2 regions of the Acidaminococcus sp. genome follow, and region 1 is predicted to be linked to the other one. Evidence: a T-box and tRNA genes for the amino acid it is inferred to sense, from the RefSeq annotation. Region 1 holds a T-box; the other holds one or more tRNA genes.
The links. The T-box of region 1 lies ahead of ACZOF8_RS05615 (valine--tRNA ligase). A T-box ahead of a tRNA ligase gene usually reads a tRNA of that ligase, here a tRNA-Val.
Positions count from the first base shown of each region.

Region 1 (8,007 bases):
AAGAAAGCAAATAAAAAGAGGCGCATTTCAGGACGGAAAAGGTTTTTGTCGTGAAATGCGTTTTTTTTGTGTCCTGGCCTCTTTCTTTTCTCGCCAAAAATAGATATAATATCTTTCGACTGAAAACATAGGAATCGCTGATGGCAAGGAGGCTGTATGGATTTGCATGTTGAAACTTCTGCGATAAAAAATGAAAAACTTTCCCCCTATCAGTGGATGGAACGGCACTTTTTTGCCCGGCAGATTCCCCGGGACTGGGCGTCTCTCCTGGATTTGTATCTGAATTTCCACGGCCGTCTGGGCCGGGTGGAGCTGGCCCTCCGGGGGGCTCTCCTGTTGGGTGGGGCCAGCTGCCTGACCTTTTTCCTCATGGGCTGCGTGTTCATCTTCACCCTGTTTGAAAGCGGGGTGGGGGCCATTGCTCTCATGGGCCTGTGGATGCTCACCTATCTGGTGATGTTCCTGTGCGGCCTGTCTCTGTTGGCCCGCCGGTTCCACGATATGGACATGAGCGGCTGGTGGACCCTGCTGTTCCTGGTGCCCATCCTGAACCTGGCCACGTATATTTACCTGATGGTGAAAAAAGGTGACAGCGGAGCCAACCGGTTCGGAGGAGTGCCGGAATAAGGTTCTGCAGCAGGAGCAGCAGAACTGTCAACGGCAGCTGACCGCTGACGATCAGGGGGCATTGCACGTAACGTGCAATGCCCCCTTTTGTGCTATAATAATTACTGATGCAAATGTCAAGCGAGGGGAGCCCTTATGATGCTGGAATTTTTAGAGAGTGAACAAATCAACCCGGAACTGATCCAGGGGATCCGGGCGTACCGGAAGGAATTTCCCACCCCGGAAGACCTGACGGCCCGTGTCCCTGTGCCCCATTTCCATTATTATGGAAAGGATGTGTGGGAAGAGGCCATTGCGGCCCTTCTGTGCGGCCAGAATCTGCTGCTGGCCGGACCCAAGGCCACCGGGAAGAACGTGCTGGCGGAGAACCTGGCAGCGGTGTTCGGCCGTCCCATGTGGAACGTGTCCTTCCACATCAACATGGATGCCACCGGGATGCTGGGCACTGATACCTTCAAAAACGGGGAAGTGGAATTCCGTCCCGGACCGGTGTACCAGTGCGCGGTGAAAGGGGGATTCGGGGTCTTCGATGAAATCAACATGGCCCGGAACGAAGCCATGGCTGTGCTCCATTCTCTGCTGGACTTCCGGCATACGGTGGATATTCCCGGTTATGACCTGCTCCATGCCCACAAGGCCTGCCGGTTCATCGCCACCATGAACTACGGCTATTCCGGTACCCGGGAACTGAACGAAGCCCTGGCTTCCCGGTTTGCGGTGATCCAGCTGCCGCCCATTTCCATGGAATCCCTGGACCGGCTGCTCCAGGACGAATTCCCCAGACTGCGGAAGGAACCCCGGAAGGCCTTCTGTCAGATCTTCAAGGACCTGGAAAAGAAATGCCAGGAAAGCGAAATCTCTGAAAAGGCCCTGGACCTGCGGGGGATGCTGGATGCCATCCACCTGATGGAAGCCGGGCTGGAAGCCCACAAGGCCCTGGATCTGGGAATCGTGAACAAATCCTTCGATGAATATGAACCGGGGCTGATCCGGGACGTGATCAATCTCCACATTCCCGGGAACTATACCAAAAAGGACATTTTCGAGGACTGAGGAACCATGGGAAAACTCAAGTACGATGCCAAACGCCGCCGGGCTTTGAATATCGTATGGGACGTGTCCTGGGACTACCGGTTTGATCCCGATTTCCTGGCCTATACGGAACAGGGTACCCCGGATCTGTATCTGAACGCGGTGGTGGGCTTCACCCGGAAATATTATGATGTGAAGCTGATCCACCAGATGTTCGAGGAAATGGAAGACAGCGCTCTCCGGGATACCTTTACGGACCTGTTCTGGCTGGGACTGGAATACGCCACCTACGCCAAGGAGGCTCCGGTGCGGCCGGTGCTGCCCTATCTCCGGCAGCAGCATGCCAGGGCCTATTTTGACGGCACCAAACTGGACAAAACCGGAGTGGCCCACGAAATGCAGGCGGCACGGTGGCACGAGGTGCTGGGGGAGGGACTGGATCTCCATGACCCCTGGGCCAAGGGGCTCTATGCCAATCTTTGCTTCGATCCGGCCTGGGATACCAAGCAGCTGTGCGACCATTTCCGGAAGATCACCAAAAAGTACTTCGTCTCCCATTTCCTGGTCCGGGAAAGCCTGGAAAAAGTCATCATCAGCAAAGGCCTGGGGGACTTTATCGACTGGCTGCTGCCCCATGTGTTCCGGAAGCAGGAAAGCGTGTTCAATTTTCTCTATTCCAAGAAGCAGGCCATGGACATCCTGGCCGGGAAAAACGCCCACAACGGGCTCATGGCCATTATCACCGGCCAGACGGCGTCGGAAAACTACAACTATATCATCGACTGTTTCGGCGCCAGCATCTACCCGCCCCGGAAAATGCTGGATATTGACCAGGCCTGGTGCAACGGGCCTCATCAGGGGTGCCATCTCCACTTTACCCGGGGCCGGCTGGGGAGCAAAGGGGCCACCGGGGAAGCTTCCCGCTGGCTTGAGGGAGCTCACGCCCAGCGGGTGAAGAACCTGGCCTACTACAAGGATCACGGGGAACAGTGCCGGAAGAGCATTGCCCGGCTCACCAGCCAGCTCCGGAGCGTCATGCGCATGGCCCAGACCCGGCTGCCGGTGCCCGCCAAGGAAGGGGAACTGGTACCCGGCCTGGTGTGGCGGGCCCTGAAGGTGAATGACAGCCGGGTGTTCTTCGAACGGGAGACCGTCTCCAGCCCGGATTTCACCGTGGATCTGATGCTGGATGCTTCCGCCTCCCGGGGGGAGTATCAGCAGGTAATCGCCTCCCAGGCCTATGTGATCGCCGAAAGTCTCCGCCAGTGCGGGATTCCCTACCAGGTGTATTCCTTCTGCACTCTGCGGAACTATACGGTACTCACCCTGTTCAAGGACTATGCGGACAAGAAGCGGTGCACCAATATCTTCAACTATGTGGCCACCGGGTGGAACCGGGACGGGCTGGCCCTCCGGGGAGCCCGGCAGCTGATGGGGGACTTTACCCAGACCAAAAAGATCCTCATCATGCTCACGGATGCGGAGCCCAACGACGACAAGCCTCTGGTGGGAGACGGGCTGTTCAGCTCTTCGGAATACCGGGATGAAAAAGCCGTGGCCAACACCGCTGACGAAGCCGCCAGCCTCCGCCGGGAAGGGATCCGGATTATCGGGCTCATCAACGGAGAGAATCAGCACATCATGAAAGATGCCCGGAAGATCTTCGGGGAAGACTGTGTGGAAGTCCGGGATCTGGATAAAATGGCCGACAGCGTAGGCAAGATGCTGTGCCGGCAGATCGAGGCGCTGTGAAAAAGGGGGTGTTGCACGTTTTGTGCAGCACCCCTTTTCTGTCGGTACTCAACGGCCGCTGACCGTTGACGGGGATTTGAAAGGGTCCACCCCATTGACAATCCCGCGCCCCCTTGTTACAATGACTCCATACAACCATACAGCCAAAGGCGATGATGGGAAGGAGTACAGCGCCCCTTGCACCGGCAGAGAGGATGCGGGTGGTGGAAGCATCCGGGCAATGCGCTGGAAGTCGTCCTGGAGCCGGCAGGAGGAAAGCCCTGTCCGTCACGGCACGTTACGCCGCTTTAAGGTGCTCAAGCAATTGAGAATGTAGGTGGTACCGCGAACAACTCGTCCTATACAGCAGGACGGGTTTATTTTTTTAAGGAGGCAGAGTTATGGCAGAAGAAAACAACATCCCCAAGGTCTATGATCCGGCTGCGGTGGAGAAGAAATGGTATGCATACTGGATCGATCACGGCTTTTTCCATCAGCCGGTGGACAAGAGCCGGAAACCCTTCAGTGTGGTGATCCCGCCTCCCAACATTACCGGCAAGCTCCACATGGGCCATGCCCTGGACAATACCCTCCAGGACATCCTGGTGCGCTGGCACCGGATGATGGGGGACAACACCTGCTGGCTGCCGGGCTATGACCATGCAGGACTGGCCACCCAGATCAAGGTGGAAGAGGAACTGAAGAAGAAGGAAGGTCTGACCCGGTATGATCTGGGCCGGGAAGAATTCATCAAACGGGTGTGGAAATGGAAGGAAGCCTACGGGGACGAAATCGTCCGGCAGCTGAAGAGCCTGGGGATTTCCTGCGACTGGGACCGGCAGCGGTTCACCATGGACGAAGGCCTGAGCCAGGCGGTCCGGGAAGCCTTTGTGAGCCTTTATGAAAAGGGCCTGATCTACAAGGGTACCCGGATGATCAACTGGTGCGTCAACTGCCGTACGGCTTTGTCCGATGTGGAAGTGGAACACCAGGACGATGCTGGTGCCCTGTGGTACATCAACTATCCCATTGTGGGCGAAAAGGACCAGTACCTGACCATCGCCACCAGCCGTCCGGAAACCATCCCCGGAGATACTGCCGTGGCCGTGAACCCCAAGGATGAACGGTACGGGAAACTGGTGGGGAAGAAAATCGCCCTGCCCACCACCAACCGGGAAATCCCCATTATCGCCGATGAATATGTGGACCTGGAATTCGGTACCGGCGCGGTGAAAATCACCCCGGCCCACGACCCCAACGACTATGAAGTGGGCCAGCGGCACAACCTGGAACAGATCGTGGTCATCGGCCTGGACGGGAAAATGACCAAAGAGGCCGGCAAATACGAAGGGGAAGACCGGTATGAATGCCGGAAGCACATTGTCCAGGATCTGAAGGACATGGGCCTTCTGGTGAAAATCGAAGATGCTCCCCACTCCGTTGGCCACTGCCAGCGCTGCCACCATGTGGTGGAACCCATGGTGTCCACCCAGTGGTTCGTGAAGATGAAACCCCTGGCGGAAGCAGCCATTAAATGCGTCACCGAAGGCCATACGGAATTTGTTCCCAGCCGGTTCACCAAAACCTATCTCCAATGGCTGGAAAACATCCATGACTGGTGCATTTCCCGGCAGATCTGGTGGGGGCACCGGATCCCGGTATGGTACTGCGACGACTGCGGGGAAGTGTCTGCTTCCCGGACGGATCTCACCGCCTGCCCCAAATGCGGCAGCACCCATATCCATCAGGAAGAAGACTGCCTGGACACCTGGTTCAGCTCCGGCCTGTGGCCCTTCTCCACTTTCGGCTGGCCGCAAAAGACGGAAGAACTGGAACACTGGTATCCCACCAGCGTGCTGGTCACCGGCTATGACATCATCTTCTTCTGGGTGGCCCGGATGATCACCATGGGTGAGGAATTCATGGGGAAGGAACCCTTCAAGCACGTGTTCATCCACGGACTGGTCCGGGACGAACAGGGACGGAAGATGAGCAAATCCCTGGGCAACGGCATCGACCCGGTGGAAGTGGTGAACAAGTACGGGGCGGATACCCTGCGGTTCATGCTGATCACCGGCAATACTCCGGGGAACGACATGCGGTTCTATTGGAACCGGATCGAAAGCACCCGGAATTTTGCCAACAAAATCTGGAACGCCTCCCGGTTCGCTCTCATGAACCTGGACGGTTATGACAAGGATGCGGAAAAAGCACCGCTCACCCTGGCGGACAAATGGATCCTGTCCCGGCTCCAGCACACCATCCGGGATGTATCCAACTACCTGGAAAAATTCGAACTGGGCGAAGCGGGCCGGCTGATTTATGACTTCATCTGGGGAGAAGTGTGCGACTGGTACATCGAACTGGCCAAACCCCGTCTCTACGATCGGGAAAACGCCGCTGCCCGGGCTACGGCCCAGACGGTACTGTGCCGGGTACTGGGCGACGCCATGAAGCTGCTCCATCCCTACATGCCTTTCATTACGGAAGAAATCTGGCAGCACCTGCCTCATGAAGGCCAGAGCATCATGATCGCTCCCTGGCCGGTGGCGGATGAAGGGCTGATGGACGACACCGTGGAAAAACAGATGACTGCGGTGATGGATGTGATCAAGGCCATCCGGAACATGCGGGCGGAAGTGAACGCGGCTCCCGGCCACAAGGCTCCGGCCACGGTGCTGGTGGATGCCGACCTCCGGGATGTGTTTGCCGCCAACGGGGATTACATCCGGCAGCTGGGTACGGTGGATGTCCTGACCCTGGGGGCCATGGATGACGCCGCTCCGGAAAACGCCATGGCGGCCGTGGTGAACGGAGCCAAGGTGTACCTGCCTCTCAAGGGCCTTATCGATGTGGACAAGGAACTGGCCCGTCTCCAGAAGGAACTGGACGGAGCCGAAAAGGAAGCCAAACGGGCTGCCGGGAAACTGAGCAACCAGAACTTCCTGGCCAAAGCACCTGCTGAAGTGGTGGAAAAGGAAAAGACCAAACAGACGGAGATCCTGGCGCGGATCGACGGCCTGAAGGAACGGATGGCAACCCTGCGCAGCCTGTAAAAGGGAAAGGAGCAGACTATGGAATATGCGGACGCAGTAGACTATGTAGAAAGCCTGGGCAAGTTCGGCATCCATCTGGGCATGGAACGGATCCAGGGGCTTACAGCCCTTTTGGACCATCCGGAACGGAAGATCCGGACCGTCCATGTGACCGGGACCAACGGCAAAGGCAGTGTCACCACATTTCTGGCCAACATGCTCCAGCAGGCGGGGCTGAAGGTGGGGAGCTACACCTCCCCCCACTTTGTCCGGTACAACGAGCGGATCTGCCTCAACGGGGAAGAGATTTCCAATGAAGACTTTGCCGCGGTAACGGAAAAGACCAAAGCTGCTCTGGACCGGTTCCTGGCCCAGGGAGGAGAACAGCCCACCCAGTTTGAATTCATCACCGCCATGGCCTTCCTGTATTTTGCGGAAAAGCAGGTGGACTGTGCCGTGATCGAAGTGGGCATGGGCGGCCTGTGGGATTCTACCAACATCATTACCCCGGAGGTGTCCGTGATCACCAATGTGACCCTGGAACACACGGAACGGCTGGGGAAGACCATCGAAGCCATTGCCGCCCAGAAGGCGGGAATCATCAAACCGGGGGTGCCGGTGGTGACGGAGGCGGAAGGGAAGGCTCTGGAAGTGATCCGGGGTGCGGCGGAAGCCAACCATGCCCCTCTGTATGTATATGGGGATGATTTTTCCACCGAAGAACTCACCAGTTCCATGGACACCCAGACCTTTTTGTACCGGCTGGGAGAAAAGGAACTGGAAGTGGCCATCCACCTGCCCGGGGAACACCAGATCCTCAACGGGGCGGCGGCCCTTACGGCAGCGGAGATCCTCCGGGACAAGCACGGGGTGCCTGATGAGGCGGCCATGCTCCGGGGGATGGAGGCAGCCCGGTGGCCGGGACGGCTGGAGCGGATCCACCGGAACCCGGACATTATCCTGGACGGGGCCCACAATCCCTCCGGGGTGACGGTGCTCCGAAAGGCTCTGGATGAGTATTATCCCAAAGCCCGGCGGATCTACGTGTTCGGCATGATGGCGGACAAGGACGTGAGCCAGGTATCGGACATCCTGTTCCGTCCGGAAGACACCATCTATACGGTGCTGGCTCATGAGGGAGACCGGTCGGAGAAACCGGAAAAACTGGCCCAGCGGCTCCACAAGAATGCGGTTCCCATGGAGGATCTCACCGCTGCCTACCAACGGGCGGTGTCGGAAGCGGGGCCGGAGGACGTGGTGATCGTCTGTGGTTCCCTGTATCTCATCGGCACATTCAAGGAACTGGGATTGGACCGGTAAGGCCATGGGAAGACCGCAAGGCTGGGGTCTCCCCGCATCCTGGAACCTGAATCAGATTATTTTCGGGGTCCTTTCTCTGCTGTTTTTCATCCTGCCCCTGCATCAGCTGGGGGCGGGAATCGTGTTCAGCATCTGTTTCCTGCTGAACCTGGTGAACATCTGGAAGACCGGGCAGTTCTGGCCGGCCATCCAGATTCCCCGGACCATCAGCCGGCCCCTGTGGGCCCTGTTCATCCTGAGCGGGGTCAGCACCCTGTGGTCG
Region 1 is NZ_DBMBXK010000006.1:103,543-111,549, reverse strand. Features, by position in the region: gene ACZOF8_RS05635 (transcription repressor NadR) at 1-14, shown strand, start outside; gene ACZOF8_RS05630 (DUF805 domain-containing protein) at 157-627, shown strand; gene ACZOF8_RS05625 (AAA family ATPase) at 763-1,680, shown strand; gene ACZOF8_RS05620 (VWA domain-containing protein) at 1,687-3,411, shown strand; T-box leader at 3,555-3,755, shown strand; gene ACZOF8_RS05615 (valine--tRNA ligase) at 3,792-6,446, shown strand; gene ACZOF8_RS05610 (bifunctional folylpolyglutamate synthase/dihydrofolate synthase) at 6,465-7,745, shown strand; gene ACZOF8_RS05605 (O-antigen ligase family protein) at 7,750-8,007, shown strand, end outside.

Region 2 (8,007 bases), on a different contig from region 1:
GATGGCGCCTTCGGTATTTTCACAGTTGACCCCGGAGATGATGGTCATCACATCCCCGCATTCTTCCGCACAGATTTCCGTAACCCGTTTCCGTTCTTCCCGGGTCAGGCCGGTGACTTCGCCGGTATGGCCGTTGCAGACCAGGCCTTCGATGCCTTTGTTGTAGAAGGATTTGATCCAGCGCAGGTACGCTCTGAATTCCGGTTCGTTGATGGAATAATCAGCGTTCAGAGGAACGGATACCGCCGGGAAAATGGTCTTGAAGTTCTTTACTTTTGCCATGGTGAAAACCTCCTGAAAATGATCTTATATTTTTTGCTTGTCTCTGCAATCGTTTGCATCAACCTTGGCTATTTTATATCATGTTTCCCGGTTCCCCGTCAATATTTTCTGACAGTTTCGCAATTTTTTGCATTGCAATTTTTAGGACTATTCTAGTATTGATGCGCTCCTTCGGCTTTTTTCCATTTTTTATCTTTTTCCGTTTTTCTCCTGCAAACGATTTCACACCACGCCTGTGCTGCTCTGCAGCATCCTGGAAAACTGCTATAATGGGTCCTGTCTGAAAGGAGTGTTCCCCATGTATAAAAAATTTTGGCTTTCGATGACCGCCTTGCTGACGGTCCTGGCCTGTCTGCTGCCCATGGAGGTCCTGGCCCCCACCGCGGAGGCCCGCCGGTACCAGCGGGTGGTGATCCTCAGTGACATCCATTATGGGAGCAAATCCCAAAAGCCGGACGTCCGGACCCGGAAGATCCACAACAAGGAACAGGCGGTCCGGGACATCAACCGCTGGCAGGATGTGGACCTGTGCGTCTTTACCGGGGATATGGTCCAGAAAACCGGCAGCCCGGCAGATTACAAACTGGCCCGGAAGCTGACGGACCATCTGAAAAAGCCCAAGGAATTCCTGGCCGGGAACCACGAAATCATCTACCACCGGGATCTGTCCAGCACCGGAAAACTGGTTCCGGCAGATTCCTACGAACGGGGTCTCCATATGCAACAGTATGAAAAGGACTTTGGTCCCCTGTATCATTCCCGGAAGTTGGGACCCTACTTCCTGCTGTTCCTGTCCCCGGATACCCTGGAAAGCAAATATGCAGTGGAACTGTCCAAAGAACAGCTGGACTGGCTGAAAAAGGAACTGAAAGACCACCGGCAGGAACCCACCCTGATCTTCTGTCATGCCCCTGTCACCGGAACCATGATCCCCGGCAGCAAACTGGACAAACCCCGGAATTATGTCCAGCCGGCCAAAGCCATAGGCAAACTGCTCCGGGCCAATCCCCAGATCCTCCTGTGGGTTTCCGGCCATACCCATACTTCTCCCAAAAATCCCAGTTTTTCCAATCCGGTGAACCAGATTGCCGGTACAGCCATCCTGGATGTGTACAACCCCACCTGGGACGGAAAACAGGTATGGACCAATTCCCTGTACCTGTACCCGGAAAAGATCCTGATCCGCACCTACAGCCACAAAACCCATCAGTGGCTGCCCCAGTTTGACCGGACGGTATGGGTTAAGGGGCTCTACCGCTAAGGGGTGCTGCACGCAACGTGCAGCACCCCCTTTCTTATAAAGTACTGTAGACTGTTTTCTTCCCGCTTTTTTCCGGATTCTTTTGGATGGATGCGAAATAATGCTCTGTGTCTTCCACCAGGCTGTTGGTGAGAAGGGTCCGGAAAGCGGCTGGTTCCATCCCTTCACCCAGGACGGCGAACACATAGTTCCCGGTTTCCCAAGTTGCGGCGTAGGATTGGGGCCCGATCTGGGCCAATTCCACTTCTGTCTCATTTACGCGTTGCTTCTTCCATTCAGCACCGTAAATTCCGCTGAGATTGTCGTTTTTATTATCTTTTTTTAATGCAGTACGGATTCTCACCCTGCTGTCCGGCTGTCCCATCCGAACGAAGGCAAGATCTGAAGCCCGGCCGCCGATCACGGAAATCCCCTCCAGGGCATAGCCGGAATCCCGGCTGAGAGTCAGCGGGCAAAAGCCCAGGACGCCGGCAGCGGACTGATAGGTTCCATAACTGACAATGGGGTTGGGGATCTGGACGGATCCTTCGTCAGCAGGAGCGGCAGCCCCCAGGCCGGCAGTGCCCAGGACCAATACAGCCGCCCCGGCAGCCAGGGAATGTTTCAGTTGAGAAGTGTACATGGCAAGACCTCATTTCCGATAGAGTAAAAAACTGTATTTCCAGAAGGAGTGTAACACCGAAAGGCCCGTGGAACAAGAGGAAAAACAGTTTTGGAATGGGGAAAACAGCCTTAACGGGGAAAGTGCATAAAAAAAGTGCAGGAGTTTGCAGGAAAAAGGGGAGGAGGCTGCTGCAGATGCAGCAGCCTCCGATCAGCAGTCAATGGTCAACAGCTGAAGGAGGAAACCCGCGGCTGCCAACCCACCGCCCTTTTCCTCTTTTTTCTTTTGGCACAAATAAAAAAAGAAGCTGTTGCCGGAGCAACAGCTTCTTTTCATTTTCAATTGGTGGGATTATGCGGATTCGAACCGTAGACCTCATCGATGTGAGCGATGCGCTCTAACCAACTGAGCTATAATCCCGATAAATTGTATTATACGCTACTTGTCCAAATAATGCAAGGGTTTTTAGAAAAAAATTCCGGCAGCCACGCCCGCCACCAGAAGACCGGGGAGCATATTCCCTACCCGGATCTTCAGGAGCTTGGTCATGTTGATGCCGATTCCCAGGATCATCAGTCCGCCGCAGGCGGCAACTTCCTGGACCACAAGCTGGCTCATCCAGGGCCCCAGGAATCCTGCCAGGGCGGTAAGGATTCCCTGATAAACCCCAACGGACAGAGCCGAGAACAGGACACCGACCCCAAAATTGGAAGCATAGATAATGCCGCTGAGACCGTCAATCAGCGCCTTGGTGTAAAGGGTGGTGGGATCCCCGGACAGCCCGTCCTGGATGGACCCCACAATGGCCATGGCCCCTACACAGTACAGCAGACTGGCGTTCAGGAACCCTTCCACAAAGGCGTCCGTCCCGGCATCCCCCTTCTTCCGGGATTTTTGGAATTTTTCAGCCAGGAGGGTTCCCACCTGTTCCAGTTTTTCCTCAATACCCAGGGCTTCTCCCAGGATGGAGCCCACCACCAGACTGATGATGGTCAGCAGGATGTGCTGCCCCTGGAGAGCCATCTGGATCCCCAGGACAATGACACACAAAGCCAGTCCGTAGATCACGGTTTCCTGGTATTTTTCCTTGATTCCCCGGCCCACCAGAAGACCGAACAGACTGCCCCCTGCAATGGCGGCCACATTCACAACCGTTCCCATTCCCACCATAGCCGCCTCCTACACGGTAAAGAGGCCGGGCTTTTTCCGGCCGGCGTTTTTTTCCGGCCCTTTCAGCAGATCATAGAGCCGTTCCAGATCTTCCGGCCCGTAGTATTCGATGAGGATCCGTCCTCCTCTGTCCTTTTTGAACGGTTCTATCTTCACCCGGGTGCCCAGATACTGGATCAGTTTTTCCTGGAAGGCATGGGTATCCGTATCCTGGGGCTGGCTTTCCCTGCCGGCGGCTTTCTTACCGCCCTTCTTCTGTTTTTCCGGTTTTTCCGGAGGAATCAGGTCCTCTTCCGTCTGGAAATACAGATGCCAGGGCTTCCCTTCCCGTTCCGCCTTGGCCACTTCTTCCACCACCCGGGCGGACCAGCCTCCTTCCGCTGCCTTCCGGGCCAGTTCCGTGATTTTCTCCGGCGCATCCAGTCCCAGGAGCGGCCGTACCTGGCCGGGGGTAAGTTTGCCTGCAGAGACCATTTCCGCCGCCTCAGGAGGCAGTTTCAGCAGCCTCAGGGCATTGGCCACCGCAGCCCGGCTCTTCCCCAGCTTGGCCGCAGCCTCCTCCTGGGTGAGCCCCAGGCTTTCCATCAGGTTCTGGATGCCCCGGGCCTCTTCCATGGGATCCAGATCGCTGCGCTGCATGTTTTCCACCAGGGCCACTTCCATCATGGCACTGTCATCGTATTCCCGGACCACCACCGGCACTTTGGTGAGCCCGGCGGCTTTGGCCGCCCGCCAGCGCCGTTCTCCGGCCACGATTTCATACTGCCGGCCTTTTTTCCGGACGATGAGAGGCTGGATCACCCCGCTTTGCCGGATGCTTTCCTCCAGTTCCCGGAGCTTGTCCGGATCGAAGGTCTTCCGGGGCTGGTAGGGATTGGGCTTCAGATTCTTCAGGGCCACTTCCCCTACGGTTTCCCCGGCTTTCTTTTCTTCCACTACCGGTTTGGGAGCCGGTGCCTTGGTCCTGCGCCCTCCAAACATCTTGTCCAGGCCCGTCATGCCCAGACCGCCTTTCTTACCGGCCACGGCGCTTCACCTCCCTTGCCAGGCTCCTGTAAGCTTCTGCCGCCTTCCCGTGGGGATCGTACACCGTAATGGGCTGGCCGTAGCTGGGCGCCTCTCCCAGCCGTACGGAACGGGGGATCATGGTCTTGAACAGAAGATCCGGGAAATGTTCCTTCACCTGGGCCACCACATCATTGGACAGGTTGGTCCGGCTGTCGGTCATGGTCATGACGATCCCTTCAATGGCCAGGTCCGGATTGGTGGACTGGCGGATCCGGTCCACCGTAGCCAGCAGCTGGGTCACCCCTTCCAGAGCATAGAATTCGCACTGGATGGGAACCAGCACTCCATCCGCCGCCGTCAGGGCATTCACCGTCAGGAAACTGAGGGAAGGAGGACAGTCGATGATTACGTATTCATAATTGTCTTTTATTTTGGACAGATGCTTCTTCAGGGCATTGGCGGGATTCTTCTTTTCGATCAGGTCGATTTCCGCCCCTGCCAGGTTCATGGTGGCGGGAGCCACCCACAGGTTCTTCCAGGCAGTGGGCTGGATGATGCTGTCCAGCTCCGTATTGTTGATCAGCACATCGTACATGCAGCAGGCCAGGCTGTTTTTATCGATACCCAGACCGCTGGTGGCGTTTCCCTGGGCATCCAGGTCCACCAGCAGGGTCTTTTTCCGGCTTTCCGCCAGACAGGCCGCCAGGCTGATGCTGGTGGTGGTCTTCCCCACCCCGCCCTTCTGGTTGGCCACGGCAATGACTCGGGTCATAGGGTCCACTCCTTTCGTTTCTTTTTGGGACACTGTAGGATATTGTAACATAGAAAAGCGGGTCTGTGAAAATTCTTTTCACAGACCCGGTCAACGGTCAGCAGCCAAATGGAAAAATTTGCCAGCAAATTTTTCTGAATGGAAACGCAGCTGCCGCTGCTAACCCACCACCAGCCTAATGGCTGGTCCCCCGCCCTTGAAAAGGGCGGATAAATGGCACATCGGGCTTACGCCCTTGTGCTGCAAGCAAGGGCCAGAGGCCCGAGCGTATATCCGCCCTTTCCAAGGGCGGGGGTATCCATGCGCAGCATGGGTGGTAGGTTAGCAGCGTGAGCTGCGTTTTATTTTCAGGAAACCTGCTGCACAGGTTTCCTCTTTCGGCCGCTGACCATCAAATCCTGTACCCTCTCTTCCCGATTTCCACCACCGTCTCACAGGCTTTGACCAGGCTGGGGATGGGGAGGTATTCGAACCGGCCATGGAAGTTGGTTCCTCCGGTGAACAGGTTGGGGCAGGGCAGACCCCGCCAGGACAGCCGGGCTCCGTCGGTGCCGCCCCGGATGGGATCCACCGACGGAGTGACCCCTACGGCTTCCATGGCCTCTTTGGCCAGTTCCACTACGGCCATGTGCCCGTCCCGGATCTTTTCCCCCATGTTGAAGTACATGTCCCGGTGCTCCACTTCCACGCTGCCGGCCCCGTACTTTTCATTCAGGAAAGCGGCCATACGGTCCAGGAAGGCTTTCCGTTCCTCAAAATGCTTTTTGTCATGGTCCCGGATCAGCATGTGGATTTTGCAGGTCTCCACATCCCCGGTGATCTTGTGTACATGGAAGAATCCTTCGTACCCTTCGGTATATTCCGGCTTTTCCCCGGCAGGCAGGGCCTGCTGCCATTCCATGGCCAGGGTCAGGGCATTCTTCATCTTCCCTTTGGCGGAGCCGGTGTGGACGCTGCGGCCGTGGAAGGTGATCACCGGATTGTCCGCGTTGAAGTTCTCATATTCCAGGCCTCCCAGTTCGCCCCCGTCCACGGTATAGGCAAAATCCGCCCCGAATTTTGCCACATCGAAGGCAGAGGAACTCCGGCCGGTTTCCTCATCAGGGGTAAAGCCCACCCGGAGAATCCCGTGGGGAATTTCCGGATGGTCCCGGAAATATTCCAGAGCCGTCACAATGGCCGCCACCCCGGCTTTGTCGTCCGCCCCCAAAAGGGTGGTGCCGTCGGTGAACAGGATATCCTGGCCCCGGTACTTTTTGACCTCCGGGAAATCTTCCGTGGAAAACAGGATCTGTTTGTCCCGGTTCAGCAGGATGTCTTTTCCGTCATAGTTCCGGACCAGGAGCGGTTTCACGTCCTTGCCGGAAGCTTCCGGACTGGTGTCCATATGGGCGATGAATCCCACGGTGGAACCGGTGATCCCTGCTGTGGCCGGCAGGGTGCCCATTACATACCCCTGGTCATCCAGGGACACATCCGTAAGCCCCAGGCTTTTCAGTTCTTCCGCCAGGAATCTGGCCAGCACCATCTGGCCCGGTGTGCTGGGCAGTTCCCGATCATTCTCCTCGCTGGATTGGGTATCGAAAGAAACGTATTTCAGGAACCGGTTGATGATGGTTTGAGAATCAATCATGGTATCATTCCTTTCTGGAGGATTGGGCTGCTGCCAGGGCAGCAGCCCAATTTAGTGTCTCGGGCCTCGAGTCAAGAGTCTCGAGGCCCTGGATAGAACCTGTCTTTCAGTCAGGTTCTTTTGAAAGTACAGACCAGAAACGTTCTGGATATGGAAACGGATATCTTATGGATAACGGACCAGGTTTTATACGTTCAAAAATTTGCCTGCAAATTTCTCATTTGGCTCGAGACGCGAGACCCTGGGCCCGAGACCAGGCTATTGCACAAAATGTGCAATAGCCTTATCACAGCTTAAAATCCACAATGGCTCCCACGCCCACTCCGTCAACCCGGTTGATGTTGGTGATGCTGGTGGCGTCGATGGGGATCATGGCCTTGACCCGGGCCACGCTGAGGAATTTTCCTTCCAGCTGGCCTACGGCTTTTACCTTGTCCACTTGAGCTTTGGGGCCCACCACCTGGACGGCCCCGATATAGCTTCCGCTGCCCATACTGAGAATGGGCACCACTTTGGTGGCATAGTGGGTATCCAGGCCTTTCTGGAGAGTCAGTTTGTTGATAAAGGTGTTGATCTCCCCGCCGAACCGGCTGACCAGGTAGCTGATGCCCCCCAGTTTCAGCACGGATCCCAGGTCAAAGGCCTGAGCCGGCAGGGCAGCGGTACCTGCCCCCAGCAGATAGGCGGAAAGCACCGCAGCTGCAATTTTTTTGTTCATGATGGAGCCTCCTTCCGGTTGTATCTCCCCTAGGATACCATAAAGAAGTTACGTTTGTGTGACAAATGGGATTGTTGCACGTTCTGTGCAACAACCCCAAGCTGTAGAGCCGCATGGCGGCTCAAGTCCGGAGTCTGAAGTCAGGAGCCGAAGGATAAATTTGCAGGCAAATTTTTGAATGTGTAGAACCTTTGGGCAAAATGATATCCCGGGTCGATTTCGAGTCCGGTTCTATATAATCGAAAGGATCCGCCCAACCAGGCAGATCCTTTCCTGAGGCTCCAGACTTCAGACTTCCGACTCTCGACTATAAAAAAGGCAATGTTTCACGTGAAACATTGCCTTTTTGGGGCTGCTTACAACGGCTTCTTTACTGCCGTCCCTGCTTTTCTGGGATACTGTTTCGGGGTGGAGCGGACTTTTTCTATGGTGATGATGGCCCGTTTGTCCGTGAGCCCCGGCAGCTGTACCGGCCGGATCTCCCGGATCTTTCCGCCCAGCACTTCCACTGCATGGCGGGCGGCATCCGCTTCTTCCTGGTATTTGCTGCCCTTCATGG
Region 2 is NZ_DBMBXK010000007.1:84,059-92,065, forward strand. Features, by position in the region: gene ACZOF8_RS06310 (dihydrodipicolinate synthase family protein) at 1-282, opposite strand, end outside; gene ACZOF8_RS06315 (metallophosphoesterase family protein) at 581-1,543, shown strand; gene ACZOF8_RS06320 (hypothetical protein) at 1,578-2,165, opposite strand; tRNA gene ACZOF8_RS06325 (tRNA-Val) at 2,491-2,567, opposite strand; gene ACZOF8_RS06330 (DUF554 domain-containing protein) at 2,613-3,317, opposite strand; gene ACZOF8_RS06335 (ParB/RepB/Spo0J family partition protein) at 3,327-4,343, opposite strand; gene ACZOF8_RS06340 (ParA family protein) at 4,333-5,097, opposite strand; gene pepT (peptidase T) at 5,489-6,730, opposite strand; gene ACZOF8_RS06350 (hypothetical protein) at 7,017-7,448, opposite strand; gene rsmG (16S rRNA (guanine(527)-N(7))-methyltransferase RsmG) at 7,805-8,007, opposite strand, start outside.
Region 2: it encodes a tRNA-Val, which carries the amino acid that the T-box ahead of ACZOF8_RS05615 (valine--tRNA ligase) is inferred to sense. The anticodon was not compared.